Regions from separate parts of the Gordonia sp. VNK21 genome, predicted to be linked through region 1. Evidence: predicted binding sites of a transcription regulator. Region 1 holds the regulator's gene; each other region holds the start of a gene.

Region 1 (9,554 bases):
GCCACGAAGTGGTCTTCACCGACACGGTCGGCTTCGTCCGGCATCTGCCCACCCAGCTGGTCGAGGCCTTCCGGTCCACCCTCGAGGAGGCCGTCAATGCGGATCTGCTGATCCACGTCGTCGACGGCTCGGATGCGTTCCCGGGCAAGCAGATCTCCGCGGTCCGGCAGGTCCTGGGGGAGGTCTTCGCCGAAGACGGGATCGATGCGCCGCCGCCGGAGCTGCTGGTGATCAACAAGATCGACGCCGTGGACGCGGCCACCCTGACCGCCCTGCGCGGCGAGTACCGGGATGCGGTGTTCGTCTCGGCCCGCACCGGTGAGGGCATCGCCGAGCTCTTCGAGCGGGTCACCGAGTTCGTCGAGCGCGGCGATGTGGAGGCGGTGCTGGCCGTGCCCTTCGACCGCGGTGAGGTCATCGCCCGGCTGCACCAGAGCGCGCATGTGCTGGGCACCGAGCACACCGCGGACGGCACCCGGATCCGGGTCCGCATGCCGGCCGCGCTGGCCGGCGAGTTCACCGACCTGGTGGTCGGCGGCGCGGCCTCGCTGGGCTGACGACGGCTGCTGCTGACAGTTCACCGGCCCATCGAAGCGATGGGCCGGTGAACCGTCGCGGGTGCTACTCCGCGTCGAGGTCCTTCTCGACCAGCGCGGCGATCTGGTCGACGGCGGCCTGATCGTCGCTCTCGACCACCACGCTCGCGCCCTTCTCGGCGCCGAGCGTCATGATCATCAGGGCGCTGCCGGCGTCGACCGGCTCACCGCCGGCCACGGCCAGGGTGACCGGGGTCGACAGCGCCGAGGCCGCTTCGGCGATGACGGCGGCGGGGCGGGCGTGCAGGCCGACGGCCGAGCCGACGGTGACGGTGGTGCTGGGCATGGGTTTCCCTTCCATCGTGAGTGAGTGGGACGGTCTGCGTCCCGCTGGCTGAAATCTATTACGCGGCGACCGCCGGTGCGGCCTCCTCGACCGGCGCGGCGCGCCGGAACTGTTTGGCGGCGATCACACCGACGGCGGCGACGACGGTGCCGACGGCGAGCGCGATCAGGAACTTCCACCAGGTGCCGTTCATGGCGAACAGGACGAAGACGCCGCCGTGCGGGGCGCGCAGCTCGGTGCTCAGCCACATCGCCAGGCCACCGGTGACCGCACCGCCGAGCATCATCGGCGGAATCACCCGCAGCGGATCGGCGGCGGCGAACGGAATCGCACCCTCGGAGATGAACGAGGCGCCCAGCAGCCAGGCGGCCTTCCCGTTCTCGCGTTCGGGCGTGGTGAAGGCGTGGGGGCGCAGCACCGTCGAGGCCAGCGCCAGGGCGAGCGGCGGGACCATGCCGGCCGCCATCACCGCGGCCATGATCTCCCACTGCGCGCTGCCGGCATCGCTCAGGCCCAGACCCGCGACGGCGAAGGCGTAGGCGGCCTTGTTCACCGGTCCGCCCAGGTCGAAGCACATCATCAGACCCAGGACCACGCCCAGGACGATCTTGGAACTGCCCGACATCGAGTTGAGGCCGTCGACCATCTGCTCGTTGAGCCAGCCGAGCGGACGGCCCAGGAAGATGTACATGATGCCGCCGACGATGAGCGAGGCGCACAGCGGTATCACCACCACCGGCATCAGACCGGCCGCCCAGCGGGGCAGTTTCAGGGTGGTGAACCAGAGGGTGACCGCACCGGCGAGCAGACCGCCGAGCAGACCGCCGATGAATCCGCCGCTCACCGCCAGCGAGACGGCGCCGGCCACGAAACCGGGGGCGATACCGGGCCGGTCGGCGATGGCGTATGAGATGTAGCCGGCCAGGACCGGAACCATGAACGCCATGGCCAGCGAGCCGAGGGCGAAGAAGACCGCCCCGAGGTATTGCAGGAGTCCGTCGGGCGGCAGATTCCACAGGGTGTTGTTGAGGGCGTAGAAGTACGCGTCGTTCATCGAGCCGCCGGTGCCGGCGATCGAACTGCAGCCGTCCGGATAGACGACCTGCCCGTCGGTGATCGTCTGCGGCGCGCAGACGGTGGTGTTGGAGATCTCGTAACCGCCGAACAGGAACCCCAGGGCCATCAGCAGACCGCCGGCCGCGACGAACGGGATCATGTAGCTGACCCCGGTGAGCAGGGCCTGCTTGAGGCGCCCGCCGAAACCGACCCCGGAGGCTGCGGATTCGTCGCTCTCGCCGTGTCCGTCGGAGGTGACGCGAGCGGCGTGCGGATCGTCCGCGGCGGCCACCGCCTCGGCGATCATCGCGTCGGGCTCGTTGATGCCGCGTTTGACGCTCGAGGCGATCACCGGCTTGCCGGCGAAGCGGTCGCGGCCCTTGACCCCCACATCGGTGGCGAAGATGACGGCCTCGGCCCCGGCGAGCTGCTCGGCGGTGAACGGGGTGGTGCCCGATGAGCCCTGCGTCTCGACCGCCAGCTCCACGCCCGCGCGTTCGGCGGCCAGTTTCAACGCGTCGGCGGCCATGTAGGTGTGGGCGATGCCGGTGGGGCAGGCGGTGACGGCCAGCAGGTGCCTGACCGGGGCCTGCGTCTCCGGCTCGTCGGGCGACGACGCCGCGGCGGCCGCCTCGGCCGGTGCCGGTGTGGCCGGGGCGGGGGAGACGGCGCCGTCGACCAGGGTGACCACCGCGGCGGCGTCGGGCGCGTCACGCAGGGCCTGCACGAACTCCGGGCGGACGAGGGCACGGGCCAGCGAACTCAGCAGCTTCATGTGCTCGCTGCCGGCCCCGTCCGGGGCGGCGATGAGGAAGACCAGGTCGGCCGGACCGTCCGGCGCGCCGAAGTCGGCCTTCGTGCTCAGCCGGGCGAAGCCCAGGGACGCGGTGGTGACTCCCGCGACGCGGGCGTGTGGGATGGCCAGGCCTCCGGGCAGGCCGGTGGGGGATTTGCTCTCCCGGGCGACGGCCGCGTCGATGAGCGCCTGGGGATCGGTGGTCCGGCCGTGGTCGGCGAGCACACCGGCCAGGGTCGTGATCACCGACGTGGCGTCGGCGCCGGCATCGACGTCGAGCACTACCAGCTCGGTGGTGATGATCGGTTCGGACATCGCAACTTCCTTCGGACGGGGGATTCTGGGGGGTCAGGACAGTCGCCGCACCGTCACCGCGGACGGATCGGTCTGGCCGGGAGTCGGTGGGGTGGTGCCGGGCAGGGCGGCGGCGGCCGAGCCGTAGGCCACGGCTGTCGCCAGCAGCCCTTCCGGGCCCGCGCCGCGGCTGTGCGCGATCAGGTAACCGGCCAGGGACGAGTCACCGGCGCCGACCGTGCTGCGCACCTGAATCCGCGGCGCGGTGGCCTGCCAGGTGCCCTCCGGCGTGGTCAGCAGGGCACCGGCGCCGCCGAGCGTGGTCAGGACGGCGCCGCCGGTGCGGGCGGCGAGCGCCGCGGCGGCGGTCACCGCGGCCGACGGATCGCCGGCGGCGGCCTGCGCCTCCATCGCGGCGCCGTCGGCACCGGTGAGCCAGGCCAGCTCCTCGGCGTTCGGTTTGAGCAGTGCGGCCCCGGCTTCGGCGGCGGCGGCCAGCGGTGATCCGGAGGTGTCGACGGCGGTGCGGACCCCGCTGCCGGTGAGCCGGCCGATGATCCGGCCGTACCAGTCCAGCGGCAGTCCCGGCGGCACCGAGCCGCACAGCGCCAGCCAGCCGGCGTCCTGAGCGGCGGCCAGCACCTGATCGGTCAGGGCGTCCACAGCGGCGTCGGTGAGGGCCGCCCCGGGCTCGTTGATCTTGGTGGTGGTGCCGTCCGGTTCGACCACCGTGATGTTGGTGCGCACCGGTGCGGACACCGGAATGGTGCGATACGGCAGTCCGGTCTGGTCGAGCTGGTTCAGCAACGGGTCGCCGTCGGCGGCCGGCAGCAGGGCCAGCACGTCCAGTTCGGCGGCGGCCACGGCGCGGGCGACGTTGATGCCCTTGCCGCCGGGCTGGCTCTGCGAGCCCGCCGCCCGCAGCACCTGGCCGCGGCGCAGTTCGCCGGTCAATTCGATGGTGCGGTCCACACTCGGATTGGCCGTCACGGTCACGATCATGCGATCACCACTTCGATGTCCCTGGCGGCCAGCTCGGCGGCGAAGGCCGCGTCGATGCCGCGATCGGTGATGAGCACGTCCACCTCGTCGAGGTCGCCGAAGCTCACCAGGTCTTCCCGGTTGATCTTGGAGGAGTCGGCCAGCACCACGACGCGATCGACGGCGGCGATCATCGCGCGTTTGACCGCGGCCTCATCCGGATCGGGTGTGGACAGGCCGTGCCGCACGCTCAAGCCGTTGGTGCCGAGGAAACCGACGGAGAGCCGCAGCCGGCCGAGTTGCTCGATCGTCGCCGTACCGACGGCGGCCTGGGTCTTCGGACGCAGCCGGCCGCCGGTCATCAGCACCTCGCGGCGCTGCGCCCCGGCCGAGCAGGCGTCGGTCAGGGTGGCGGCGATGGGCAGCGAATTGGTCACCAGGGTCAGCCGGGTGTCGGCGGGCTGCGCCGCGGCCAGAGCGGAGGCCGCCTGGTGTGTGGTGGTGCCGGCGTCGAAGAGGACGGTGCCACCGGAGGGCGGCAGCAGTTCCAGGGCCGCGGCACCGATCGCCTTCTTCTCCGGCTGGTGCGATCGCTGACGGGCGGGCAGGTCGGCCTCGTCGACGATCACCCCCACGTCGGTGCGGACTGCGCCGCCGTGCACCCGGGTGACCTGACCGGCCTGGGCCAGTACGGCCAGGTCGCGCCGGACGGTCTCACCGGTCACGTCGAAGCGGTGGGACAACTCGGCCACGGAGACCCGGCCCCGCTCGCGAACCTCGTTCGCGATGGCCTGCTGCCGTTCCTCCGCGTACATTCCACCGTCCTGAGTAGAGTCCTGGTTGACGGGGTCCCGTGCCCGAATCAACACTGTCACATCTGTATTTACATTGATTTCTGTGGAAATGTGCGGTTTTCCGCCGACTCGCTGAACGAAAGGCCCAAGAGCATGCAGTCCGTCGATCCCGCGCACACCTACGGCGCCGACCCGGTCGTCACCGGCACTCCGGTCGTCGCCGGACTGGCCTACGGTCCGGTCATCCGGCCCGGCGACCGGCCCGAACCGGACCTCGGCGACGCCGCCACCATTCCGGAGGACGACCGCGACGCGGAGAAGGAACGGCTGGCCGCCGCGGCCGACACCGTCGCCGGGAGGTTGACCGAGCGGGCCTCCCGCAGTTCCGGTGCGGCGGCCGAGGTGCTGGCCGCCACCGCGGGTCTGGCGAAGGATCGGGGCTGGCTCGGTGCGGCCGGCAAGCTCATCGGAGACGGCACTCCCGCCCCGGCCGCCGCCGCCGCGGCCACCGAGCAGTTCGTCGAGATGTTCACCAAGGTCGGCGGTCTGATGGCCGAGCGGGTCACCGACCTCAAGGACGTCCGCGATCGCGTCGTCGCGGAACTGCTGGGCCTTCCCGAGCCGGGTATCCCCACCCCCGACGTCCCGTCGATCCTGTGCGCCGACGACCTGGCGCCGGCCGACACCGCAGGTCTCGATCCGGGCCGCATCATCGCGCTGGCGACCCGCCTCGGTGGGCCGTCGAGCCACACGGCGATCATCGCCCGCCAGCTCGGCATCCCGTGCGTGGTGGCCATCGCCGATCTCGACCAGGTGCCCACCGGTGCAACGGCTTTCGTCGACGGAGGCCTGGGAACGGTGGGGGTGAATCCGGATGCCGAGGCGGTCTCGGCGGCCGCCCGCGCCGCCGCCGAACTGGCCGAGCGCGCGGCGGCGTGGCGCGGCCCGGGACGGACCGCTGACGGCCACGAGGTGCTGATCCTGGCCAATGTGGCCGACGGTGCGTCCGCGCGCAGCGCGGCGGAGCCGGGAGTCCTCGAGGGCGTGGGGCTCTTCCGCACCGAGCTCGCCTTCCTCGACCGTGCGGACGAGCCCTCGGTGGCCGACCAGGCCGAGCTGTACCGGGAGGTCATCGATGCCTTCCCCGGGCAGAAGGTGGTGATCCGGACCCTCGACGCCGGCTCGGACAAGCCGCTCAAGTTCGTCGACCATCGGGACGAGGCGAATCCGGCGATGGGGGTGCGCGGCAACCGCATCATCGCGCTGCACCCGGAGATCCGCGAGCACCAGCTCGACGCGCTGGCGCAGGCCGCGGAGGGCGACCGGGCCACCCCCTGGGTGATGGCCCCGATGATCGCCACGGTGGCCGAGGCCCGGGAATTCGCCGGCCAGGTCCGCGCGCGCGGCATGATCCCCGGTGTCATGGTGGAGGTGCCCTCGGCGGCCATTCAGGCCGACAAGATCCTGGCCGAGGTGGACTTCGTCTCGATCGGCACCAACGACCTGACCCAGTACACGATGGCCGCGGACCGGATGTCCCCGGAACTGGCCTCGCTCACCGATCCCTGGCAGCCGGCCGTGCTCAGTCTCATCGAACGCGTCGGTGCCGCCGGCGCCGCCCAGGGCAAACAGGTCGGGGTGTGCGGCGAAGCGGCCGCCGATCCGCTGCTGGCCTGCGTGCTGGTGGGCCTGGGCGTGACCTCGCTGTCGGCGGCCGCGAAGGCCGGGCCGGCCGTGGGTCTGCAGCTCGGCTCGGTGACGCTCGACCAGTGCCGGGCCGCCGCCGCTGCGGCGACGGCCGCGGACAGCGCACAGGCGGCCCGGGACGCCGCGCGGACCGCGCTGAGGAACTGAAATCCTGACGGACTGAGGGACTGAAGTCCTGACGGACTGAGGCCCTGACGCGCGCCGCCGTCAGACTCGGCGCATCACCGTGACCACCTTGCCGAGGACGGCGGCGTCGTCGCCGGGGATCGGCTCGAAGTGCTCGTTGTGGGGCATCAGCCAGACGTGGCCGTCGACCCGCTTGAAGGTCTTCACGGTGGCCTCGCCGTCGATCATCGCGGCGACGATGTCGCCGTTCTCGGCCACGTTCTGCTGGCGGACCACCACCCAGTCGCCGTCGCAGATGGCCGCGTCGATCATCGACTCGCCGACCACCCGGAGCAGGAAGAGCGAGCCCTCTCCGACGAGCTCCTTGGGCAGTGGGAAGACGTCCTCGACTGCCTGCTCGGCCAGGATCGGCCCGCCCGCCGCGATCCGGCCCAGCACGGGGACGTACGCCGGTGCGGGCAGCTGATCGTCGGATTCGGCGACCGCCGCCGCGCCGCCGGACGGCGGGGTGCGGTTGTCGTCACGGACGTTGACCGCCCGCGGACGGTGAGGATCGCGTTTGAGCAGACCGCGGCGCTCGAGGGTGCGCAACTGGTGGGCCACCGAGGACGTGGAGGTGAGGCCGACGGCCTCGCCGATCTCGCGGATGCTCGGCGGATAGCCGCGCTCACGCACCGAACTGCGGATGTACTCGAGCACCTCGCGCTGCCGCTGGGTCAGTGAGGCTTCGAGGGTGGCCGTCGACAGCTCCGGACCGTCGGCACCGGCCGGGATATCGCTGTTGCTGGGACCGTCGGTCATCGTGCGTCCTCTCCTGGTGGTGATATCGCCAATCTAGTCGGCTCGGTCACAGATTTCAAACAATTGTTCGACGTGTTGCAGACAATGTCCGAGGGGTGGTGTTTACTATCGAACAAGAGTTCATCGAACACCTGAACGATAGGAGAAGGCGATGACGCAGAGCGTGCTCCACCGCCCCGCACAGACCTCGGGATCGGCTGTCGAGGCCGTCATGACCTGCGATGTTCCCCGTGTCGCCGGCCCCGCGCCGGTGCGCCGGACGGACGTCGAACAGCCCTGCCGGCCGACCGGACGCCGGCTCGAACGGCGCCGCGGAACCGCCCGCACGGCCCGGATGTCCCCCGACCGGGGGACTCGCGGGGGCGGTATGGATGTTCGATCGGCGGATTCGAACACCGCGCCGCCGGTGCGTGCCGCGGTGGGCCGCCCGGTGCGGCCGTCGGCGCAGATCGTGCGGCGCCGGCGCTGGGCCGCCGGACTGCTCGCCGGGGTGGTGCTCGCCGGGCTGGTGTGGGTGCTGGCCCTGGTCGGCGGCCAGGCGCAGGAGGCCGCCACCGGTACGCCGAGCGTCACCGAAGTGGTGCACGTGCGCAGCGGGGAGTCGCTGACGGCACTGGCCCGGCGGATCGCTCCGGATCTGCCGCCGTCCGGGGTGATCGATGTGGTGCGGGAACTCAACGATCTCTCCTCGGCGGGACTGCGTCCGGGGCAGGCCCTGGTGGTGCCGCGGTACCGCTGAGGCCGCGGAACCGGGAGGGGAGTGCCATGCGCTGCGCCGGGTGCCGCACGGGTAGGCTGGAGGCCATGCGCTGCCCGTTCTGCAAGAACGACGACACCCGAGTAGTCGACTCCCGCGCGTCCGACGATGGGCTGGTCATCCGGCGCCGGCGATCCTGCAGTGCCTGCGGGCGCCGTTTCACCACGGTCGAGTCCGCAGTGCTGGCCGTGGTCAAACGCAACGGGGTCACCGAGCCGTTCAGCCGCGAGAAGGTGATGAAGGGGGTTCGCCGGGCCTGCCAGGGCCGCGCGGTGGACGAGGACGCCCTCGCCAAACTCGCCGAAACCGTCGAGGACGCCGTCCGCGCCTCCGGATCGGCCGAGATCCCGAGCAACGAAGTGGGACTGGCCATCCTGGGGCCGCTGCGCGAACTCGACGAGGTGGCCTACCTCCGGTTCGCCTCGGTGTACCGGTCGTTCGACTCGGCCGACGACTTCCAGCGCGAGATCGACGATCTGCGGCGTGACCGCGCCGGACGCACACCGGCGAGCTGAGTCCGGCCGTCGGGCGGTCAGCGGAAGGCGTCGATCTCCTTGACGACACGCTTCTCCGAGATCGGCCCGTCGGTGCCGAGCTGCTGCGCGAACAGACTGACCCGCAATTCCTCGATGGGCCAGGCGATCTGCTCGCTGAGCGCCTGCTGCCGGCCCTCGGGCAGTTGCGCCAGCCGCTGATTCCAGTGCGCGAAGACGCGGTCCAGCACGGCCATGCCGGCCGCGTCTCGTGCCGTCGAGCCGGGCAGCGACTCCAGTCGCAGCCGTGCGGCCTGCAGATAGCGTGGCAGGCTGCGCAGCCGGCGTAGCGGGGTGAGTGCGACGAAGCCGTCGAAGACCAGTTCGCCGAGCTGCTCGGCCACGTCGTCGGCGGCCGCCGAACCGGATCGGGCGTCGATCGCCCGGCGCAGTTCGGTGGTCTCCCGCAGTGCGGTGACCGCCAGCAGGAAATACTCGGGGGCGGCCTGGCGGACCACCGGTGAGAGCTCGTCGCGCAGTGCCGCGAACTCCCGTGGCTCGCGCAGCCCGGCGACCTCGGGACGTCGGACCAGTTCGTCGGCGATGGCCCGGCGGGTACAGTCCGCCAGCAGAGAGTCGTTGTCCGGGTAGGGATTCTGGCTCAGTGCCAGCTTGTCGGCCGGCGGCAGGCCGTTGACCAGCTTACGGCTCGGCGGGCTGATCGCGATCTCGAGAAGCACCTGGACGGACGCCGCCACCCCCGCATCGCGGGTCGCGGCCGAGGTCCGGGCGAGCCGACGCACGCCGTCGCCGGCCGGGGCCAGCCCCGGAAAGGTCACCACCTGCTGGCCGGCGACCGTCTCGGTCTGCTGCTGGGCGAGCGTGCC
Region 2 (9,554 bases), on a different contig from region 1:
GCCACCTCGTAGGTTCCCGGCTCGGTGATCTCGGCGGTCACCCGGCCCTTGAGACCCGGACCGATGTTCTCCACCTCGCCGAGCACCCGGTTGTTCTTGCCGTACACGTAGAACTCGGTCACCTTGCTGCCGTTGTTGGTGACCTCGAATTTCACTGCGCCGGTGGTGGCCTCGTTGGTCTCCAGGGTGCACTCGTCATTGGTCGAGGTCACCCCGATCGCACCCTCGCTGGCGCTCTTGGACTCACACGCGGCCAGGGCCAGCGGGGTCGCCACTGCGACACCGAGAACCACTCCGGTGCGCAGGTAATCAGACAGCTGTGGCATGAGGAATTTCCTTTCGATTGACCCGACCACGCAGAAGAAAAACAGGAGTGACGACGACGATGTACGCGATCCACGCGCCGACCTGGCCCCACGTCGGCGCCGCCTCGAAGTTGAAGACGCCCTTGAGAACCGATCCGTACCAGGAACTCACGTCGTACCAGTCGGTGATGTCGTAGGCGATGTCGCCCACACCCGGCAACCACCCGTACACCTGCAGCGCATGCACGCCGTACGACAGGATTCCGGCGGCGACGAAGATCAGGAACACACCCGTATAGGTGAAGAACTTCGTCAGGTTCAGCGTGATGGCGCCGAAGTACATGAGCACCGCCAACAGGGCCGCCACACAGATCCCCAACAGCAGACCGATCAGCGGCCACACCCCGCCCGAGACGCTCTCCGCGTAGCTCACCATCAGCAGCGCGGTCTCAAATCCCTCCCGGCCCACCGCCAGGAAGGCCAGACCGAACACCGACGGACCACCGATCGCCATCGCCGACGACAGCCCCGACTTGAGGTCACCGGAGATCGATTTGGACGCTTTGCGCATCCACAGCAGCATGAACGTCACCATGCACACCGCCACCAGCGAGGCGATACCCGCGATCAGTTCAGCGCCGAGCGTGGAGATCGTGTTGGCGCCGAACTGGATCACCAGGAAGGTGCCGACGGTCATGGCCAGTGCGGCGATCACGCCGCCCCAGATCCATTTCAACGCATCCCGGCGGTCCGACTTCACCGCGAAAGCGACCAGGACCATTACGACAATTCCGGCTTCGAGGCCCTCTCGGACCCCGATGAGGCCGCTCCCGAACATCTGGGTGCCGACCGATGGCGTGCTGTTCGCGAGGAACTCCATGCGGTGTTTGTCTCCTGATTTCTATGCTTAGGAATACCTAAGCTCAACAAAAATACACCCGGCTGCGGCGATCACACAGCGTTCGTGTCGGAGCCCCTCGCCGACTGCCTCCGGGGGAGCGCGTGCGCGACTTCTTCGCCGCGGTGAAAGTGCCTGTTCGTCGAGGTAGGGGCGTTGCTGCCGGGCATGTGAGAGTCCCGGTGACGAAGCTTGAGGAACGCTTAAACTCGCACTTGTGTTCGAACATATCGTGAGGTAGATTGGGATTAGTTCGGGGGTCTGACGCGATGCGGGGGAGCTCCGGCCAGCTCACTTCGGGTGGGCGTGCGTCGTTTGAGAACTTCACAGTTTTTCTGGTGGTGGCCGCCCCGCAAGGGAGAGTCGGGGCGGCCACCGCGCCACCCCGACCCGCGGCCGATCGTCACGGGTGCCGGGGCGCTGATTCACGCCCGATTCCGCCTCGCCGGCACCCTCCGGCGGATACCGGAAGGGAGTCCCGCCGATGGATTCCACAGCCCTGTCCTCGTTCGCCGATCTGCTGATCGACGATCTCACCCGCACACCTGCCACCAGCTCCATATCCGACGACGCCACGCACCGCGGCGCCCTGTCCGACGAGCCCGGCCCACGTTCGCTGGCTCAACTGCTCGACGACCCGCGGCCGGTGCTCGACGAACACGAACTGCTCGCGGTGATGACCGTCGCCGTCCGGCTGCGCAACACGGTCGACCACCTGATCGCCGCGGTGACCACCACGATCGAAACGCGCGGCATCCCCAAACGCAAAGGCCTCAAGTCCGGCGCCGACATGCTCACCGCACTCGGTGTCGCACCGGCGGCCGCCCACCGCGCGGTCCGCGTCGGGCGCACCCTCGAGTCCCTGCCGGACCTGGCCGGACATCTGCGCGACGGTGCGCTCAGCATCGACCACGCCGACGCCGTAGTGAAAGGCCTCGCGCACATCGCCACCCGCGCGTCCGTCGACGACGATCAGCGTCGTGAACTGGCCCGTCGCCTGACCCTGCAGTCCACCCCGGCCCAGATCGCGGACCGGGCCCGCGAGCTCGCCATAGAACTCGCACCCGACGCTCCGGCCGGCGACCGGATCCCGGTCGCCGAAGACCCCGCGCTCAACGCGCTGAGCCTGCAGCAGAACAGCGAAGGCCGGGTCCTCGGCTCGATGGACCTCGATGTGCTCACCGCCGAAGAACTGCACGCGGCACTCGACCCGCTCTGCCGCCCGGTCCCCGAACCGGACGGCTCACCGGACCCGCGGTCGGCGACGCAGCGCCGCGCCGATGCGTTCGGACAGATCATCCGCACCTACCTGTCCGGCTCGCAGCGGCCGACCTCCGGGGGAGTGCTGCCGCACGTCACCCTCATCCGGCCGGCCCGGAACTGGCTGCCCGCCGCCGAACCGGACCGCGACGGCACCCCTGCCGACGGCCTCGCCTCCAGCACCGACCGGCTCGGTTTCACCGGACCGATCAGCGTCGACACCGCCGACTTGATCTCCTGCGACGCAGTACTCTCCGGCGTCCTCGTCGACGACCATCACGCTCCGCTGGACGTGGGCCGCGATCACCGGCTGTTCACCCCGAAACTCCGCAAGGCCCTCGCCGTCCGCGACGGCGGCTGCGCCTTCCCCGGGTGCGGGCGTCCGGCCTCCTGGTGCGACGCACACCACATGGTGTCCTGGCACGACGGCGGCGACACCTGCGTCGACAACGGCGTCCTGCTGTGCCGCATGCACCACACCATGGTTCATCAGCGCGGCTGGACGGTGATCCTCGGCCACGACCGGCACCCCTGGTTCGTCCCGCCGGTCGATCAGGCCCACCCCGAACGCCCCCGGCCCCCGTTGCGGTCCAACGCCCGGCGGACGCTCACCGACCTGCCCTACGCCGCCTGAACCCGGTGCGCGGCTTCAGTGGGTAGACCGGGCGTCCACCAGTTCGCAGGCGGCGGCGAAGGCGCGCAGGCGATGCCGTCCCACGTGGTAGCCCCGTCTGGCGAGCAGCTCGTCGCGCACCCGCGGATGGACGCGGCCGGCCAACGGTGTCCACCACGGCTGGAACCGGCGCGGCAACTCGGCGAGCAGCCGGTCGGACGCGGCCGAGAACACCGGCGCCAGGCGCAGATAGTCGGGTCGGAAGGCGCGCAGGTCGCGGCCCGGGTAGCGCCGGACGTGCACCTCGCTGAGGGCGCGCGGCAGATCGACGTCGATGTGGGCGCTCACTCCCGCCAGCAGCCCGCCCACCACCGGCCGGGACGGCCGCCGGCCATCGGTGCTCTCACACAGTGCCCACGCCCGCTGCCAGGCCGGTTCGCACTCGTCGCCGGACTCGAAGGCCGTCAGATTCCGTGCGAAGTAGTCGTGAAACACCGGGATCAGCGCCAGCACCCAGTCCGGATTGGCCAACTCCCGATCGGTGCGGGCGGTGCGCATCATCTCCTCGGTCACATACTGATACACCCGGGCGAACCACTGCTTGTTGTCGCCGGCCGCGGCCAGCCGGTCGGCCGTCGCCCGCTGCGCGGCCAGCGACTCCTCCGCGGCCGCCAGCAGGCCCGCGGTCCCCTCCGGGCCGGGCCGAACCGGCGCATCGGTCGGCGGAATCGAATCCGGCTGCGGGGCAGGGGCGTCGACGACGACCAGCGCCAGCGCATCGAGCGACTCACCGACCTGCCGGCCGATGGTCCGGGCCGCCACCCGCGATGCCACGGACGAGAGCAGACTCAGCTCGACGGTCCACGTGAGCCGGCACCGCCCCTCCGGAAGCGCGGTGAGCTGCTGCTCGCCGCGGTGATCGAGCAGCAGCGGCCCGCCGTCGTGCACCCGGTAGACCAGCCTGCGCGGAAACTCGGACCACTCGATCACCTCATGCAGCCGGGCCTTCCCGCGACCGGGCAGGGTGACCGTGCGCAGCGCTCCGGTGCCGTCCGGACGATCGCCGATACCGTTGTCGGCCACTGTGATCGGGGCCGTCGACCACCGGTTCATCTGCTCCGGATCGGTCAGCAGCGGCCACAGCGCCTGCGGCGTGCACGACAGTTCGCGGACGAGCTGGAAACGGGCCTTCATCGTCTGCTCCTCCGGGGTCAGGCGACGGTGTAGCGGTCGGCGAGCGTCGGATCGGCCAGATTCAGTCCCAGCCTCGAGGTCACCAGGCGCAACTCGCGCTGCGCCACATCACGGTCCGAGCCCAGCAGCCCCATCGTGCGCAGCACCTCACGCGAACGCACCACTGGCCGGGCCAGGACCACCACATGCTGCAGCCGCGTCCGCCGCAACCCGAGCGCCGTCGCTACCTCGGGCTCCACCCAGCGCGACGAGACCGCGGCGAACAGCACCCGCAGAAACGGCCGGGTCGCCACGTGCACCGCCGTGTTCAGCGGACCCGGCAACCCCAGGTCGGTCTGGTAGCCGTCGTGCAGCAGCGCGTCCACCAGAACCTTCGCCTGCTCGTCCGGCTCCATCTGGAACGCGGTCGCGATCTCGTAGATCAGCTTCGCGTCCCGGTAGCTGCGCGGCAGCAATTCCTCGTCGACGCCCATCACCCAGCCGATCCAGCGCCACAGGTGCGTGATCGCCTCGAGCTCGGCCGCCGAATACCGCAACCCCATATCCCGGGCCACCCGCAGCGGCAGCGCCAGAAAACCGGCGGTGATGGTGAACTGGCTGTACGTCTGATTGATCGGGACATCCCACTGCTCGGTATCCCAACCGGCCCGCTCACACAACTGATGCCGCACCATCGCGTGCACCAGCCGGATCCGCAGCGTCTCCACCCAGCCGGGCGCACCGACGGCCATCATCTCCGGTGCCGTCGCCAGCGCCACCCACCGTCCGGTCGCCTGCACCCGGTCCCACGTCCCCGTGGTCAGCCTCCCGGTCTCCACCAACGGCCGGGTGAAGCCGCGCGCCTGATAGCCGTAGATCAGCGACTGATACAGCGTGGACGACTGCAGCGAACCGAATCGCCACCACGCATTCGCCCCCGCTCGGGCCAGCTCCGGATCGAACCACGACGGCGGACTGCCCGCCGCGGTCACGAACTCGGCCAGCGCAGGCGGCAGACCCTCGACCCGGTCCGGCGCCTCCAGCGCCGCCGTCGTCCGCTGCCAGCCGAGCCCGTCCGGCGAGAACAGCTCGGCGACCACCGCGTCGGCGGCCCGATCGCCGACCATCAACCCCGCCGCCATCGCGTCGACCTTCTCCGGATACCGCTCGCGCATCTGTGCCCAGTTCTGTGCGCCGGTGATCCTTCCGGCCTGCGCGGGTGTCGGACGACCAGTCATAAAAAACAGTCTGTCTTTTACGGTGGCACGGGTCAAGCCTGGGGAGTGCGGCGCGTCGGCCGCAGACGTTCAGGACGGCGACTGCCGGCCCGCTCCGTCGAAGCCGGACCAGATCAGTGCCGTCAGGTGCTCCACCAGCTCGTCCCGGCCCACCTCCCGGGTCTGCGCCCACCAGCGCACCGCCGACGACACCGCGCCCACCAGCCCGCGCGCCCAGGTGGCCGCCGGCGCCGGATCCAGCCCCCGCGCCCGGAAGCCGTCCTCGAGGATCTCCGCCAGCGACGAGGCGATGAACGAACGCCGCCCCTGCCGTCCCGACCGGTTCTCGTCGTGCCGATCGAGCATCGTCGCCAGATCCGGGTTCTCGTCGAACCACGCCGCGAGCACTTCCACCGACAGCCGGGTCTGCTCCCGCGGATCCTCGACCTGCCGGGTCACCTCCCACAGCCGCTGCACCACCTGCTCGGAGTGCCGCCGCGCCAGCGCCGAGACCAGCGCCTCCCGGTCGGCGAACGCCGCGTACACCGCCGAACGGGTCAGCCCCGCCTCGTCGGCCACCTGCGCCAGCGAGACGTCCGGCCCCGATCGTCCGATCGCCCGCTCGGCGGCGTCGAGCAGCTCCTCGCGTCGCACCTGCGGATCCACCGGAGGCCCCGGCGGCCGTCCGCGCCCCCGGCGCGGGACCGTCTCGTTCATAGCTGATCAGCCTACCGTCGCGACGCGCCGGGAACTCATCGCCGACTTGCGGCGTTACCCCCATGGTGTGGCACGCTTCCCGGCGAGCCGAACCTGGCCTGCCGGAACGATCGAGGAGTGCACCACCCGTGGCGACGACCACCCCAGCCCGCCGTGTGCTGGTATCGACGGTCCTGGCCGCCGCCACCGCGGTGAGCCTGGCCGCCTGCACCTTGCCGTGGGACAAGCCGGACATCCCCGAAGGCATTCCGCCGGGCCCGGGTATCCAGCAGCCTTACCTCGACGTCAACGCCCCCGGTCGCACCGCCGACCTGCTGCGCGAATGGGCCGAACCCATCGCCGAGAACACCGGCATCCCGCGCACCTCCCTCGAGGCCTACGGCAACGCCGCCGAGATCCAGCGCCAGCAGCACCCCGAATGCGGCATCGCCTGGACCACCCTGGCCGGGATCGCCGGCGTGGAGAGCAAGCACGGCGAGCACCGCGGCTCCTCGGTCGCGGCGAACGGCGACGTCAGCCCGGCCATCCGCGGGGTGGCCCTCGACGGCAGCGGCGGCAACTGGGAGATCAAGGACTCCGACGCCGGCAAACTCGACGGCGACAAAGAGTACGACCGCGCGATGGGCCCGTTCCAGTTCATCCCGGAGACCTGGAAGCGCTTCGGCGTGGACGCCAACGGCGACGGCAAAGCCGACCCGGACAACATCGACGACGCGGCCCTCTCGGCCGCCCGCTACCTGTGCGTCTCCGCCGGCGGCGACATGACCACCCCGGAGGGCTGGGAGAAGGCCGTCATGGTCTACAACAACTCGATGTCGTACGTGATCAAGGTTCGCAACTACGCCAATGCGTACTCGATCAACGTGCGCTACTGACCTCCATTAGGCTTAGTTCGGTATTTCCGCACACCACGCGATTGGGGTAACAACAGTGGCAATCATCGAGCAGGTAGGCGCGCGCGAGATCCTCGACTCCCGCGGCAACCCGACGGTCGAGGTCGAAGTGGTTCTCGACGACGGCACCTTCTCCCGCGCGGCTGTGCCCTCGGGCGCCTCCACCGGCGAGCACGAGGCCGTGGAGCTGCGGGACGGCGGCGACCGCTACAACGGCAAGGGCGTCACCAAGGCCGTCGAGGGAGTCCTCGGCGAGATCGCCCCCGAGGTGATCGGCATCGACGCCGACGACCAGCGCATCGTCGACCAGACCCTGATCGACCTGGACGGCACCCCGGACAAGTCGCGGCTGGGCGCCAACGCCCTGCTGGGCGTCTCGCTCGCGGTGGCCCGCGGCGCCGCCGAATCGGCCGGACTGCCGATCTTCCGCTACATCGGCGGACCCAACGCGCACCTGCTGCCGGTCCCGATGATGAACATCATCAACGGCGGCGAACACGCCGACAACGGCATCGACTTCCAGGAGTTCATGATCGCCCCGATCGGCGCGCCGACCTTCAAGGAGTCGCTGCGCTGGGGTGCCGAGGTGTACCACTCGCTCAAGTCGGTGCTGCACAAGCAGGGCCTGAACACCGCTCTCGGCGACGAGGGCGGCTTCGCCCCGGACCTGCCGAACGCCGACGCCGCCATCGCCGTCATCGGTGAGGCCGTCGAGAAGGCCGGCTTCAGCTTCGGCAAGGACGTCGCCATCGCACTCGACGCCGCGTCCACCGAGTTCTTCGCCGACGGCGTCTACACCCTCGAAGGCGACAAGCTCTCCTCGGCCGACCTGGTCTCCTACTACGAGAAGCTGCTCGCGCAGTTCCCGATCGTCTCCATCGAAGACGGACTGGCCGAGGACGACTGGGAGGGCTGGGCCGCACTCACCGCCGCCGTCGGCGACAAGGTGCAGTTGGTCGGCGACGACCTCTTCGTCACCAACCCGGCCCGGCTGGCCGAGGGCATCGAGAAGAACATCGCCAACTCGCTGCTGGTGAAGGTCAACCAGATCGGCACCCTCACCGAGACCCTCGACGCCGTCGCGATGGCGCACAACGCCCGCTACACCAGCATGATGAGCCACCGCAGCGGTGAGACCGAGGACACCACCATCGCCGACCTGGCCGTCGCCCTGAACTGCGGCCAGATCAAGACCGGTGCCCCGGCCCGCTCCGAGCGTGTCGCCAAGTACAACCAGCTGCTGCGCATCGAGGAGGGTCTGGGCGACGCCGCGCGCTACGCCGGGGCCTCGGCCTTCCCGCGGTTCGCCGCCAAGGCGTGATTAGCTAGTACCCATGACCGGAAGCGAGGGGCGCCAGAATCGGGCACAGGTGTCGCGACGTCACAGCACGTCGCGCACCTCGCGGCCCGGTGACCGGCGCTCCTCGCGTTCGTCGGCCGAACGCCGTCAGCGACGAGCCTCGCTGAGCCGCACCGACACTCTCGAGGCCGTCGACGACACCACCGGCGAACAGCCGGTGGTCGACGACACGCCCGCCGACGAGACCGAGGACCGTCCCGAGATCGTCGCGCCGCGCCGCAGTACCGGCCGGGCCGGTGCGCTCGCCCTGCGGACCGGCAGCTCGCTGCTCACCCGGGTTGGCCACGTCAACCCGCGGCGCGCCCTGGCCCTGCTGGTGGTGCTGGTCTTCGTGGCCCTGACCCTGGCCGTGCCGGTGCGCACCTACCTCTCGCAGCGCTCGGAGTACAACCGGGTGCAGGCCGAGAACGCACAGCTGCGGAACGAAGTGGGCGACTACGAGAAGAAGATCACCCAGCAGAACGACCCGGCCTACATCGAAGCGATGGCCCGGCAACGGCTGCAGTACGCGATGCCGGGGGAGAAGGTCGTGGTGCTGACCCACCCGGACCGCGACCGCGAGGAGGCCGCCAAGCGGCAGGCCGACGCCTACGCCTCCAACCCCTGGTACGAGAATCTGTGGGACGCGGTGTCCACACCGCCGGAGGACTGAGGAAGACGCCAGCGTGAGCGCCAGCGAAGAACAACTGAAGGTGGTCGCCGAACAGCTGGGCCGGGAGCCCCGCGGCGTCCTGGAGATCAGCTACACCACCCCCGACGGCCGGCCCGCCGTGGTCAAGACCGCTCCGCGGCTGCCCGACGGCACCCCGTTCCCCACCCTGTACTACCTCACCGATCCGCGGCTCACCTCCGCGTGCAGCCGGCTCGAATCCGGCGGCGTGATGCGGGAGATGACCGGCCGGCTGGCCTTCAACCAGAAACTCGCCGACGGCTACCGCGCCGCCCACGAAAGCTATCTGGCCGAACGCAACGCCATCGAATCGCTCGGCACCGACTTCACCGGCGGCGGCATGCCCGACCGGGTCAAATGCCTGCACGTGCTGGTGGCGCACTCGCTCGCCAAAGGGCCCGGCGTGAACCCGCTCGGCGACGAGGCCGTCGCCCTGCTCGCCGACCAG
Region 3 (9,554 bases), on a different contig from region 1:
AGGTTGAGCAGCAGGTCGAAGGGGCCGCTGAAGTTGGTCAGCTTCACCTCGAAGGTGCCGGGCACCGCCGCAGGCCCAGCCTGTTCCGGGGAGGTCTGCTCAGTCACCGCGCGGCTCGTTGTGGGCGATGACCTCGCGAGCCAGGTTCCGGTACGCCTTGGCGCCGTTGGAGGTGGGGGCCCAGGAGATGATCGGCTCGCCGGCCACCGAGGTCTCCGGGAAGCGCACCGTCCGGCTGATGACGGTGTCGAAGACGGCGTCGCCGAAGACCTCGACGACTCGTGCCATCACATCGCGGGAGTGCAGGGTCCGCGCGTCGAACATGGTCACCAGGATGCCGCCGAGTTCCAGACGCGGATTGAGCCGGTCGCGCACCTTCTCGATGGTGTCGGTGAGCAGTGCCAGCCCGCGGAGGCTGAAGTACTCGCATTCCATCGGGATGAGCACATTGTCCGAGCAGGCCAGGGCGTTGACGGTGAGCAGGCCGAGCGACGGCTGGCAGTCGATCAGGATGTAGTCGTAGCGGTCGGCCACCGGGTGCAGTGCGCGGGCCAGCGCCTGTTCGCGCCCCACTTCGCTGACCAGCTGGATTTCGGCGGCCGAGAGATCGATGTTGGACGGGAGCAGATCCAGTCCGTCGACGCGGGTGCTCAGCAGCACGTCGTCGGTGCTCGCATACGGCGGCACCAGCAGATTGTGGACGGTCTCTTCGAGCTCGTGGTGGGCCACACCCAGGCCGGCCGAGAGCGCCCCCTGCGGATCGAGGTCCACCAGCAGTACCCGGCGACCGGTCTCGGCCAGTGCGGCACCGAGGTTGATCGTCGACGTGGTCTTGCCGACGCCGCCCTTCTGGTTGCAGACCGCGATGATCTTGGCCGGACCGTGCTTGTCACGCGGCAGCGGATCGGGAACGTCGCGGTACGGGCGGCCGGTGGGACCGAGTTCCGGCACGGCAGGAGCATCACCGAGAGGCAGCTGACCGGCGGCTTCGGGCGTCGTTCCGCTCACCTGTCCGTTGCTCCTCCCCGGCGAGGTCATCGCCTTCTGCGACTGCGGACGGCATCCGTGCGCCCGTGATCACCCTAATGGTAGTCACGGCGGTGGCGCGGCCCTATGAGGCGCACCCGTCAGAACGGCGGTGGGCCGGTGTCGCTTCTTTCGGCGGCGAGGCGCCGGTTGCGACGGAGTCGAGCGCGTTCGCGGCGGCGCCAGGCGTGTTTGGCTCGGGTGGGGCTGAGCCTGTCACCGGCCTGTGGTTGAGACCGGGGTGGGGATTCGGGTGTGGTCGTGGCGATGCTCTGGTGGCGGCAGTGCAGGTGGGTCAGTTCGGGGAAGAGCCACTGGTTCTCGGCGGGTTTGGGTGCCGAGTGCTGTTCGGGGGTGGTGGTTTCGGTCCAATAGTGGCCGGTGTCACCGTCGGGGTAGAGGTCGTCGATCCAGTCGTGCGCGAAGGTCTTCAGGGCGTGGTGGAACCGGCATTTCGGGGCGATGTTGCACAGGCAGGTCGGTCCGCCCGCGGCCGGGTCGAGCTGGTCGTATTCGGTGGTGTGGTCGAGTTCGCACGCCCATGCCGGGCGGTCGCAGCCGGGCACGGTGCAGGTGCCCCACAGGAACCTGATCACCACCTCGGCGGTCGTGGCCAGCCGGTACGGGTCGCTGGGCAGGGCCATCGCGGCCAGCCGAACCGACTGCGGGTGTGGGCTATCGCCCCGGCGTGGTGCCGGGGTGTCGGGGCGCGGTGTACTTCGCTGTTCGGGGCCGCCGCCGGTGTTCGCGTGCAGGTAGGACGCGATCGCCGCGTCGAGGAGCCGTTCGAGACCGGAGTCGAACGCGTCGTCACCCCAGTGCGGGCCGTCCCCGTCTGAGCTGTCCCCGTCTGAGCGGCCCCTATCTGGGTCGTCCGGGTGGGGTTCGGTGATGTCGTCGAGGTTCAGGGGCCGGAGGCGGGTGTCGGGGCGTTGGGCGAGGTCGCGGACGTGCCGGCCGGAGATCGGGCCGTGACCGTCGAGAACACCCGGCCCGGCACCGCCGTCGAGGGTCTCTCGGCGGCAGATCACGTGGATGACGATCCGCGCCTGCCGATCCGACACCGCCTGATCGTCCAGCATTGCGGTGCAGGTGACCGGATCACCGCATTCGCAGGTGAACGCGACCCCGCGCAGCCGGGCCGTGGCCGCCGCCGACCGGCGCTGGGCCTTGGTCCGTGGATCGTTCGGGCACACCCCGGCGATCAACGCCTCGAGTGCGGCCATCGCCAAGGCCACGTCCTCGGCCGAAGCGGTCACCGTCAGCGCCGACAGACCACCGTCGAGGGGCCGGGAGGTCACCCGTTTCTTCGCTGCGGCGGCGTCCTCACGGCGGCGGATCGCCTCGGGATCGCAGACCATCAACACCCGATCCACCAACCGCTGGAGCCGGCCGGTCGTCCCCGGGCCGCCCTCACCGAGCACCTCGGCCAACCGGCGATCGATCGCGGCCATCGCCACAGGGTCGTCGACCAGCGCGGTACGTGCCACCACACGCTGGAACTGCCCGACCGTCAGCACTCCGGCACGCAACAACCCGGCCACCAACGGCAGCCGATCCCTCGCGGCGAGCGCCTCGTCCAACAGTGTTTCGGCCGCACGCTGGGAGATGCGCAGCATCACGGCCAGGCGGGCCGCGGTCGACGAGTACGGGTCACACACCCGTGCCGCCAGTTCACGACGCCGCTGACGGTCGAGGTCCCCGCGATCGGCCGCGGCGGTGTACTCGTCGTAGAACCGGGCCTGCACCAGATCACAGATCTGCGCCGCACCCCGATACTTCGCCCACGCCAGAAACGACTCACCCCGCGTCGCGGTCTGCACGTACGTCATCCAATCCGCGGCCTGCTGCACCTCACCATCGGCCTCACACGCCCCGACCAACCCGATCACCGACAGATCCGCACACTCCCACCCACCACGCACATCATGACCGTCAACCGGACCCGAACCCACGATCGACACCTCCCCCGACAGCGCCAGACGAACACCATGATGTTCGCTCTCTAGTTCCAATCTACGCCGCGATATAAGTTCGCACAAGTGTTCGATTGAAGAAATCTCAAATGATTGTTTTGTCGGTGTTCCTGCAGGTCAAACCCATGTCCCGATAGTGCCCGTCAGTAGTCGCGGCCGGCGTGAATCCGCGCGATCAGCTCCTCGCCCGCGGTGAAGCGGCGCAGGTTCTCGGTGAGGAAGGGTGCCATCTCCCGGGTCAGACCGCTCGACGGGTTCGCGATGTGCGGGGTGACGATGATGCGCTCCGACGAGAAGATCGGGTCGTCGTCGGCGGGCGGCTCGGGATCGGTCACATCGAGTGCGGCGCCGGCGATCTCACCGGCCTCCACCGCGTCCACCAGCGCGGCCTGATCGATCAGCGGGCCACGACCGACGTTGACGATCCAGCAATGCCTCGGCAGTGCGGTGAGCACCCGAGCGTTCACCAGATGCCGGGTCTGCGCGGTCACCGGTGCGGCCAGCACCACGTGGTCGGTCGCCGCCCACACCTCGTCGAGCCGGTCGTGTGTCAGCACCTGATCGGCGCCGGGAACCTCGCGGCCCGAGTGGTTCACCGCGAGAACCCGTGCGCCGCATGCCTTCAGCCGCGGAACCAGCGCGCGCCCGATGCCGCCGGCCCCGACGATCGCCACCGTCGAACCGCGCAGCGTCGTCACCCGTGGATCCAGCTCTGCGGCCCAGCGCCCGGCGCGGACGGACGCTGCGATCTGCCGCAGTCCGGCCAGCAGCAGCCCCAGCGCATGCTCGGCCACCCCTTCGGCGTAGAAGCCCGACGCATTGGTCCACAGTCGCCGATCGTCGATCACCCCCGCAGCGGTGAAACCCTCGATCCCGGCGGTCTTGAGCGCGACGTACTCCACCGTGTCCGGCAATGCGGGGAACTCCCCCGGCGTCCCCAGCCACACGAGCACCCGGGCCCGGGCAAGGTGGGTGACCACCCCTCCGGAGGCCTCCACCGCGGCCACCGCCTCCGGGTCGGCTACGGGTTCGACGGCGACGGTCAGCAGGGCATCGGTCATGCCTCCATGATGCCTCGCACAGCCGGGGTCTGCGCCTACCATCGGGTCGATACCGCTCTCCGGAAGGATTCGTCATGGCACTGCGCGAGATCACCTTCGCCTCGGCGAACGGGCGGGACACCGTCCACGGCTGGATCTACAGCCCCGCCACGCAGCCCCGGGCGATCGTCCAGATCGTGCACGGCCTCGGCGAACACTCCCGTCGCTATCTGCACATGATCTCGGCCCTGCTCGACGCCGGCTTCGTGGTCGCCGCCGACGACCACGCCGGTCACGGCGCCACCGCGGTGGCCTCCGGGGTCTGGATGGACACCGGTGAGAACGGCGCCCGCGCGGTGGTCGACGACGAACGCACCCTGCACGATCTGACCGTCGATGCCTTCCCCGGACTCCCCCACATCGTCTTCGGCCACAGCTGGGGCTCGATGATCGCCCGCAGCTACGCCGAGCACCACGGCGACGATCTGACCGCCCTCGCCCTCTGCGGGGTCGCCGCCCAGATCGTCGGTATCGACCGGCACCTCGACCGGCCGGCACTGGCCGCCGCACTCGCGCAGGGCCGCGGTGAGGAGCCCGGTGCGGAGTTCATGGGCGCGATGTTCACCGGCATGATCGAGCGCTTCCCGGACGCCGTCAACGGCAACGAATGGATCGCCCGGGAACCGGCAGTGGTGGCCGATCACGCCTCCGATCCGCTCAACGCGCTCGCCGATCCGATGACGGTCCGCTTCGTCGGCGACTTCGTGGACCTCTACGACGCGGTCAACGACGGCTGGGCCGAGCGGGTGCGCACCGATCTGCCGGTGCTGATCCTGGCCGGCGCCCAGGACCCCGTGGCCAACTACGGCGAGGGCGCCTTCCACGTGGCCAACGCCCTGTGGTCGAGCGGTAATCGCGACGTCCGCACCGTGGTCTATCCCGGTGTGCGCCACGAGATCCACAACGAGCCGCCGACGCGCGCCGCCGTCGAGCACGAGCTGATCGACTTCGTGAACGCGCAGATCGGCTGAGCAGCCGTCGATTCCGCTACCGGGCGCGCGGATGCGCCGTCGCGTACACCTCGCGCATGGTGTTGACGGTCACCAGCGTGTACACCTGCGTGGTGGTCACCGAGGAATGCCCGAGCAGTTCCTGCACCACACGCACATCGGCGCCGCCGTCGAGCAGATGGGTGGCGAAACTGTGCCGCAGTGTGTGCGGTGAGACGTCCTTGTCGATCCCTGCCCGCTCGGCCGCGTCGACGAGCACCTGCCAGGCGCTCTGCCGCGACAGCCGGCCGCCGCGCGCATTGAGGAACAGCGCCGGACCGCCCTTCTTGGCGAGCGACGGACGACCGCGCACCAGATAGGCGTCGACGGCCGCGACCGCCGGCCGGCCGATCGGCACGATCCGGTCCTTGCCGCCCTTACCCCGCAGCACCACCGACCGGTCCTCCAGGTCCAGGTCGTCGACGTCGAGCCCGGTCACCTCGGAGATCCGGGCCCCGCAGCTGTACAGCAGCTCGAGCAGAGCCCGATCACGCAGTGCGCGTGGATGATCGGCCGCACCGGCCGCCTCCAGAATGGCCAGCACCTCGTCCACCGGGAGCGCCTTGGGCAGCCGCCGCGCCGGTTTCGGAGGCCGGACAGCGTGGGCCACATCGGTATCGACGAGCCCCTCCGCCGCAGCGAACTTGTGCAGTCCACGGACCGCCACCAGAGTCCGGGCCACGGACGAATCGGCCAGCGCCGGCTGCCCGGCATCCGGATCGCCCTTGCGCAGCTGCACCAGGAAGTCGCGCACCGCCGCCTCGTCGACGTCCCGCAGCGCGGCCAGCCGCCGGCCGGCGAGGAAGTCGCGGTAGCGTTCCAGATCCCGCCGGTAGGACGAGACCGTGTTGGCAGCCGCGCCCCGCTCGACCACCAGATGGTCCAGATAGCGCTGCACCACCTCGGCGACGTCCTGTTCCGGCACGCTGATCTCCTACGGGTGCTCGCCGGACTCGCGGCGGGCCGCGAACCGGGTGGACCGGTCGCGCCACGGCGCATCGGCCGATCGCAACGGCGCCCCGGACTGCTCGGCGGCGTACAGGGCCAGAATGCCCGCCGCCGCACTGGCATTGACGATCTCCCCCGCCAGCACCGCCGCCACGGCGTCGGCCGGATCGAGCCAGTCGATCGTGAGATCGGCCTCCTCGTCGGCCACTTCGCTGCGCGGCACCTCGGTGAGGTCTTCGGCCAGGTACACCCGCAGCGCCTCGTCGGTGAATCCGGGTGAGGACAGCAGGTCTGCCAGGGTGTGCCAGCGGCGCGCCGCCAGCCCGGCCTCCTCGGCCAGTTCCCGCTGCGCCCCGGCCAGCGGCGACTCGCCGGGCCCGCCGTCGAGCAGGCCGGCGGGCAGTTCCAGCAGCCGGCGCCCCACCGGATGCCGGTACTGGTTGATCACCGCGATCCGGCCCTGCGCATCGCGAGCGAGAACGACGACCGCACTGAGGTGTTCGACCACTTCGCGTTCGGCGGTGCGGCCACCGGGCATGGTCACCTGATCGCGTCGCAGCGCGACGATCGCCCCGTCGTACACCGTCTCCGATCCGGTGACGGTGAACGCGTGCGATCCCGGTCCGCTCACTCCGGTGCAGCCGCCGGACGATCGGTCGCCGGCGTCTCGGCGAAGGCGGCATCGTCGACGGCGCCGTCGTCCAGAGCGGTCGCGTCGTAGCCGTCGAGCTCCACCGGAAGCCGCTGCGAGGCCTTGTATTTCACCGCGGCCTCGATGAACGCCGAGAACAGCGGGTGCGGGCGGGTGGGACGGCTCTTGAGCTCCGGATGCGCCTGGGTGGCCACCAGGAACGGGTGCTGCTCGCGCGGGTACTCGACGAACTCGACGAGCGTGCCGTCGGGCGACGTGCCGGAGAACACCAGACCGGAGCCGGAGATGGTCTCGCGGTAGGCGTTGTTCACCTCGAATCGGTGCCGATGGCGCTCGGAGATCTCGGTGGCACCGTATGCGCGCGCCACCTGGCTGCCCGGGATGAGCGTGGCCGGGGAGGCACCCAGGCGCATGGTGCCGCCCAGGTCGGCGTCGCCGGCCACGGCGGCCTCCTGATCGGCCATGGTGGCGATCACCGGCGCGGTGGTGTCCGGATCGAATTCGGTAGACGATGCCTCGGCCAGGCCCACCGAGCGGGCCGCCTCGATGACCACGCACTGCAGACCCAGGCACAGGCCCAGCAGCGGGATCCCGTTCTCCCGCGCGTACTTCACGGCGCCGAGCTTGCCTTCGATGCCGCGGATGCCGAAGCCCCCGGGGATGAGGATCGCGTCCGCGTCGCGCAGGGCGGCGTGCGCGCCCGCCGGCGACTCGCAGTCGTCGGAGGGCACCCAGACGATCTCGGTGCGCGCATAGTGCGCGAAGCCGCCGGCGCGGACCGCCTCGGTCACCGACAGGTAGGCGTCGGGCAGGTCGATGTACTTGCCGACGATCGCCACCGTGACCGTCTCACGCGGCGAATGCACCCGCTCGAGCAGATCGCCCCACACCGTCCAGTCCACATCCCGGAACGGAAGCCCGAGCTGGCGGACCACGTAGGCGTCGAGCTGCTCGGAGTGGAGCACCTTGGGGATGTCGTAGATCGACGGCGCGTCCGGAGTGGAGATCACGCCGTCGATGTCGACGTCGCACATCAGCGCGATCTTCTTCTTCAGCGAGTCCGGCACCGGCCGGTCGCAGCGCAGGATCAGCGCGTCGGGCTGGATGCCGACACTGCGCAGCGCCGCCACCGAATGCTGGGTGGGCTTGGTCTTGAGCTCACCGGACGGCGCCAGGTAGGGCACCAGCGAGACGTGCAGGAAGAAGACGTTCTCCCGGCCCACCTCGTGCCGGATCTGCCGGGCCGCCTCGATGAACGGCTGTGACTCGATGTCGCCGACGGTCCCGCCGATCTCGGTGATCACCACATCGGGCACCTCACCGCTCGAATCCGGCTCGTGCATCGCGAGCATCCGGCTCTTGAGCTCGTCGGTGATGTGCGGGATCACCTGGACGGTGTCGCCGAGGTATTCGCCGCGGCGCTCCTTGGCGATGACCGTCGAGTACACCTGACCGGTGGTCACATTCGCCGAACCGGACAGGTTGCGGTCCAGGAAGCGTTCGTAGTGGCCGATGTCCAGGTCGGTTTCGGCACCGTCCTCGGTGACGAAGACCTCTCCGTGCTGGAAGGGGTTCATGGTGCCCGGGTCGACGTTCAGATACGGGTCGACCTTCTGCATGGTCACGCGCAGTCCGCGGGCCGTGAGAAGCTGACCGAGGCTGGAGGCGGTCAGACCCTTGCCGAGCGACGACGCAACACCTCCGGTGACGAAGATGTGCTTGATCTCCGGCTGCCCGTGACGCAGTGTTCGCAAAAGAATTTCTCCCGTCGGGATGAATACCTACGGGACTTCAGCTTATCAGCAACGCTGCGGGAACGACGGACCCGTCAGGGCGCGCCGCAGTGCGTCTCACTTCTGTTCGGCACCCACCGTGATCGCCGTCGCACCCGGTCCGGTGCCGTAGGCCCCCGATCGGCCGTTGGCCTCCTCGTCGAGGGCCAGCACCACCGTCGTCCGGCCGATCTGGTCCTGCACGTCGTCGACCGTCGAGAGCGCATTGCCCAGTGCGGTGTCGCCGCGGACCGCGGCGATCGCGGCACCGCCCTGCGCGGAGCCGTCGCGCCCGGCCAGTACTCCACCCCGGGCGTGCGTGGCCATCGCCACCGCGAGGCGGCCCACCAGCATGCCCTGGGCCCCGGCGTCGTCGCCCAGGGATCCTCCGGTCACCACCAGCAGCAGATCCGCCGGCTCGACGGTGCGATCGGCGTAGTCGATGAAACCGCCGGTCCGCAGCGACTGCAGGACCGTCGACCGGTCCGCCGCACCCGCGGCCTTCTGGCCCTCCCGGGTGAGCAGCGCCGTACCCAGCAGGTCTCCGAGCCGGGAACCGGAGTCGGTGTACTCGACCCGCAGCTGCTGCCCGGTCGGGATGGTCTGGTCGATGATCGAGCTCAGCTTGGCCGCGTCGCCGTCCTTCACCAGGGTGTCGGTCAGGGCGATCTGCCCCGAGTATCCGGCGCCGGCATCGTTGAGCAGGCCTTTGAGCTCCTGCACGTCGGCCTCACCGGCGTCGGGTGCGGTCACCACCAGCACGGACTTGCCTTTCAGCAGGCCGTCGACCAGCCGCGGGCTGACGGCGCCGATGAAGGCGCCGTCCTGGTTGACCCGACGACTCAGGTCGTCACGTTCGTCCTGCAGCTTGCTCAGCTTGTTCCGGTCGGTCCCGGTGAGCGAGTTCAGCTGGTCGCCGATGAAGCCGGAGCCCAGGAACAGACCCACCGCCAGGGCCAGGAAGACCGCGATCAGCGAGATCGCGTGCTGACGCATGGAGATCATTGACTGTTCCGCAGTCCGCTGACCCAGTCGGTGAAGTCGCCCCAGCGATCGACGATCCAGTCGCCGATGTCCGCGCCGGTGCTGCT

Evidence for each region. The regulator LexA, encoded in region 1, represses DNA repair genes until DNA is damaged. The targets are predictions, from matches to a motif close to CGAACANNTGTTCG.
Region 2: ACJMNC_RS12950 (DUF222 domain-containing protein) is a predicted target of LexA. The motif match lies at 1,414-1,427, and genes of this name have one in related genera.
Region 3: ACJMNC_RS10015 (DUF222 domain-containing protein) is a predicted target of LexA. The motif match lies at 3,062-3,075, and genes of this name have one in related genera.

The regions. Positions count from the first base shown of each region.
Region 1 is NZ_JBJURU010000001.1:269,429-278,982, reverse strand. It holds gene hflX (GTPase HflX) at 1-557, shown strand, start outside; gene ACJMNC_RS01400 (HPr family phosphocarrier protein) at 622-882, opposite strand; gene ACJMNC_RS01395 (fructose-specific PTS transporter subunit EIIC) at 941-3,049, opposite strand; gene ACJMNC_RS01390 (1-phosphofructokinase family hexose kinase) at 3,083-4,030, opposite strand; gene ACJMNC_RS01385 (DeoR/GlpR family DNA-binding transcription regulator) at 4,027-4,824, opposite strand; gene ACJMNC_RS01380 (phosphoenolpyruvate--protein phosphotransferase) at 4,957-6,657, shown strand; gene lexA (transcriptional repressor LexA) at 6,718-7,437, opposite strand; gene ACJMNC_RS01370 (LysM peptidoglycan-binding domain-containing protein) at 7,805-8,176, shown strand; gene nrdR (transcriptional regulator NrdR) at 8,242-8,709, shown strand; gene hrpA (ATP-dependent RNA helicase HrpA) at 8,727-9,554, opposite strand, start outside.
Region 2 is NZ_JBJURU010000011.1:5,488-15,041, forward strand. It holds gene efeO (iron uptake system protein EfeO) at 1-326, opposite strand, end outside; gene efeU (iron uptake transporter permease EfeU) at 310-1,185, opposite strand; gene ACJMNC_RS12950 (DUF222 domain-containing protein) at 1,688-3,097, shown strand; gene ACJMNC_RS12955 (DUF5995 family protein) at 3,113-4,270, opposite strand; gene ACJMNC_RS12960 (oxygenase MpaB family protein) at 4,288-5,487, opposite strand; gene ACJMNC_RS12965 (TetR family transcriptional regulator) at 5,557-6,183, opposite strand; gene ACJMNC_RS12970 (lytic transglycosylase domain-containing protein) at 6,357-7,058, shown strand; gene eno (phosphopyruvate hydratase) at 7,114-8,397, shown strand; gene ACJMNC_RS12980 (septum formation initiator family protein) at 8,447-9,088, shown strand; gene ACJMNC_RS12985 (DUF501 domain-containing protein) at 9,102-9,554, shown strand, end outside.
Region 3 is NZ_JBJURU010000008.1:8,448-18,001, reverse strand. It holds gene ACJMNC_RS10025 (segregation and condensation protein A) at 1-107, opposite strand, end outside; gene ACJMNC_RS10020 (ParA family protein) at 100-1,038, opposite strand; gene ACJMNC_RS10015 (DUF222 domain-containing protein) at 1,128-2,858, opposite strand; gene ACJMNC_RS10010 (NAD(P)-dependent oxidoreductase) at 3,146-4,063, opposite strand; gene ACJMNC_RS10005 (alpha/beta fold hydrolase) at 4,138-5,073, shown strand; gene xerD (site-specific tyrosine recombinase XerD) at 5,090-6,016, opposite strand; gene ACJMNC_RS09995 (NUDIX domain-containing protein) at 6,026-6,670, opposite strand; gene ACJMNC_RS09990 (CTP synthase) at 6,667-8,445, opposite strand; gene ACJMNC_RS09985 (copper transporter) at 8,542-9,468, opposite strand; gene steA (putative cytokinetic ring protein SteA) at 9,465-9,554, opposite strand, start outside.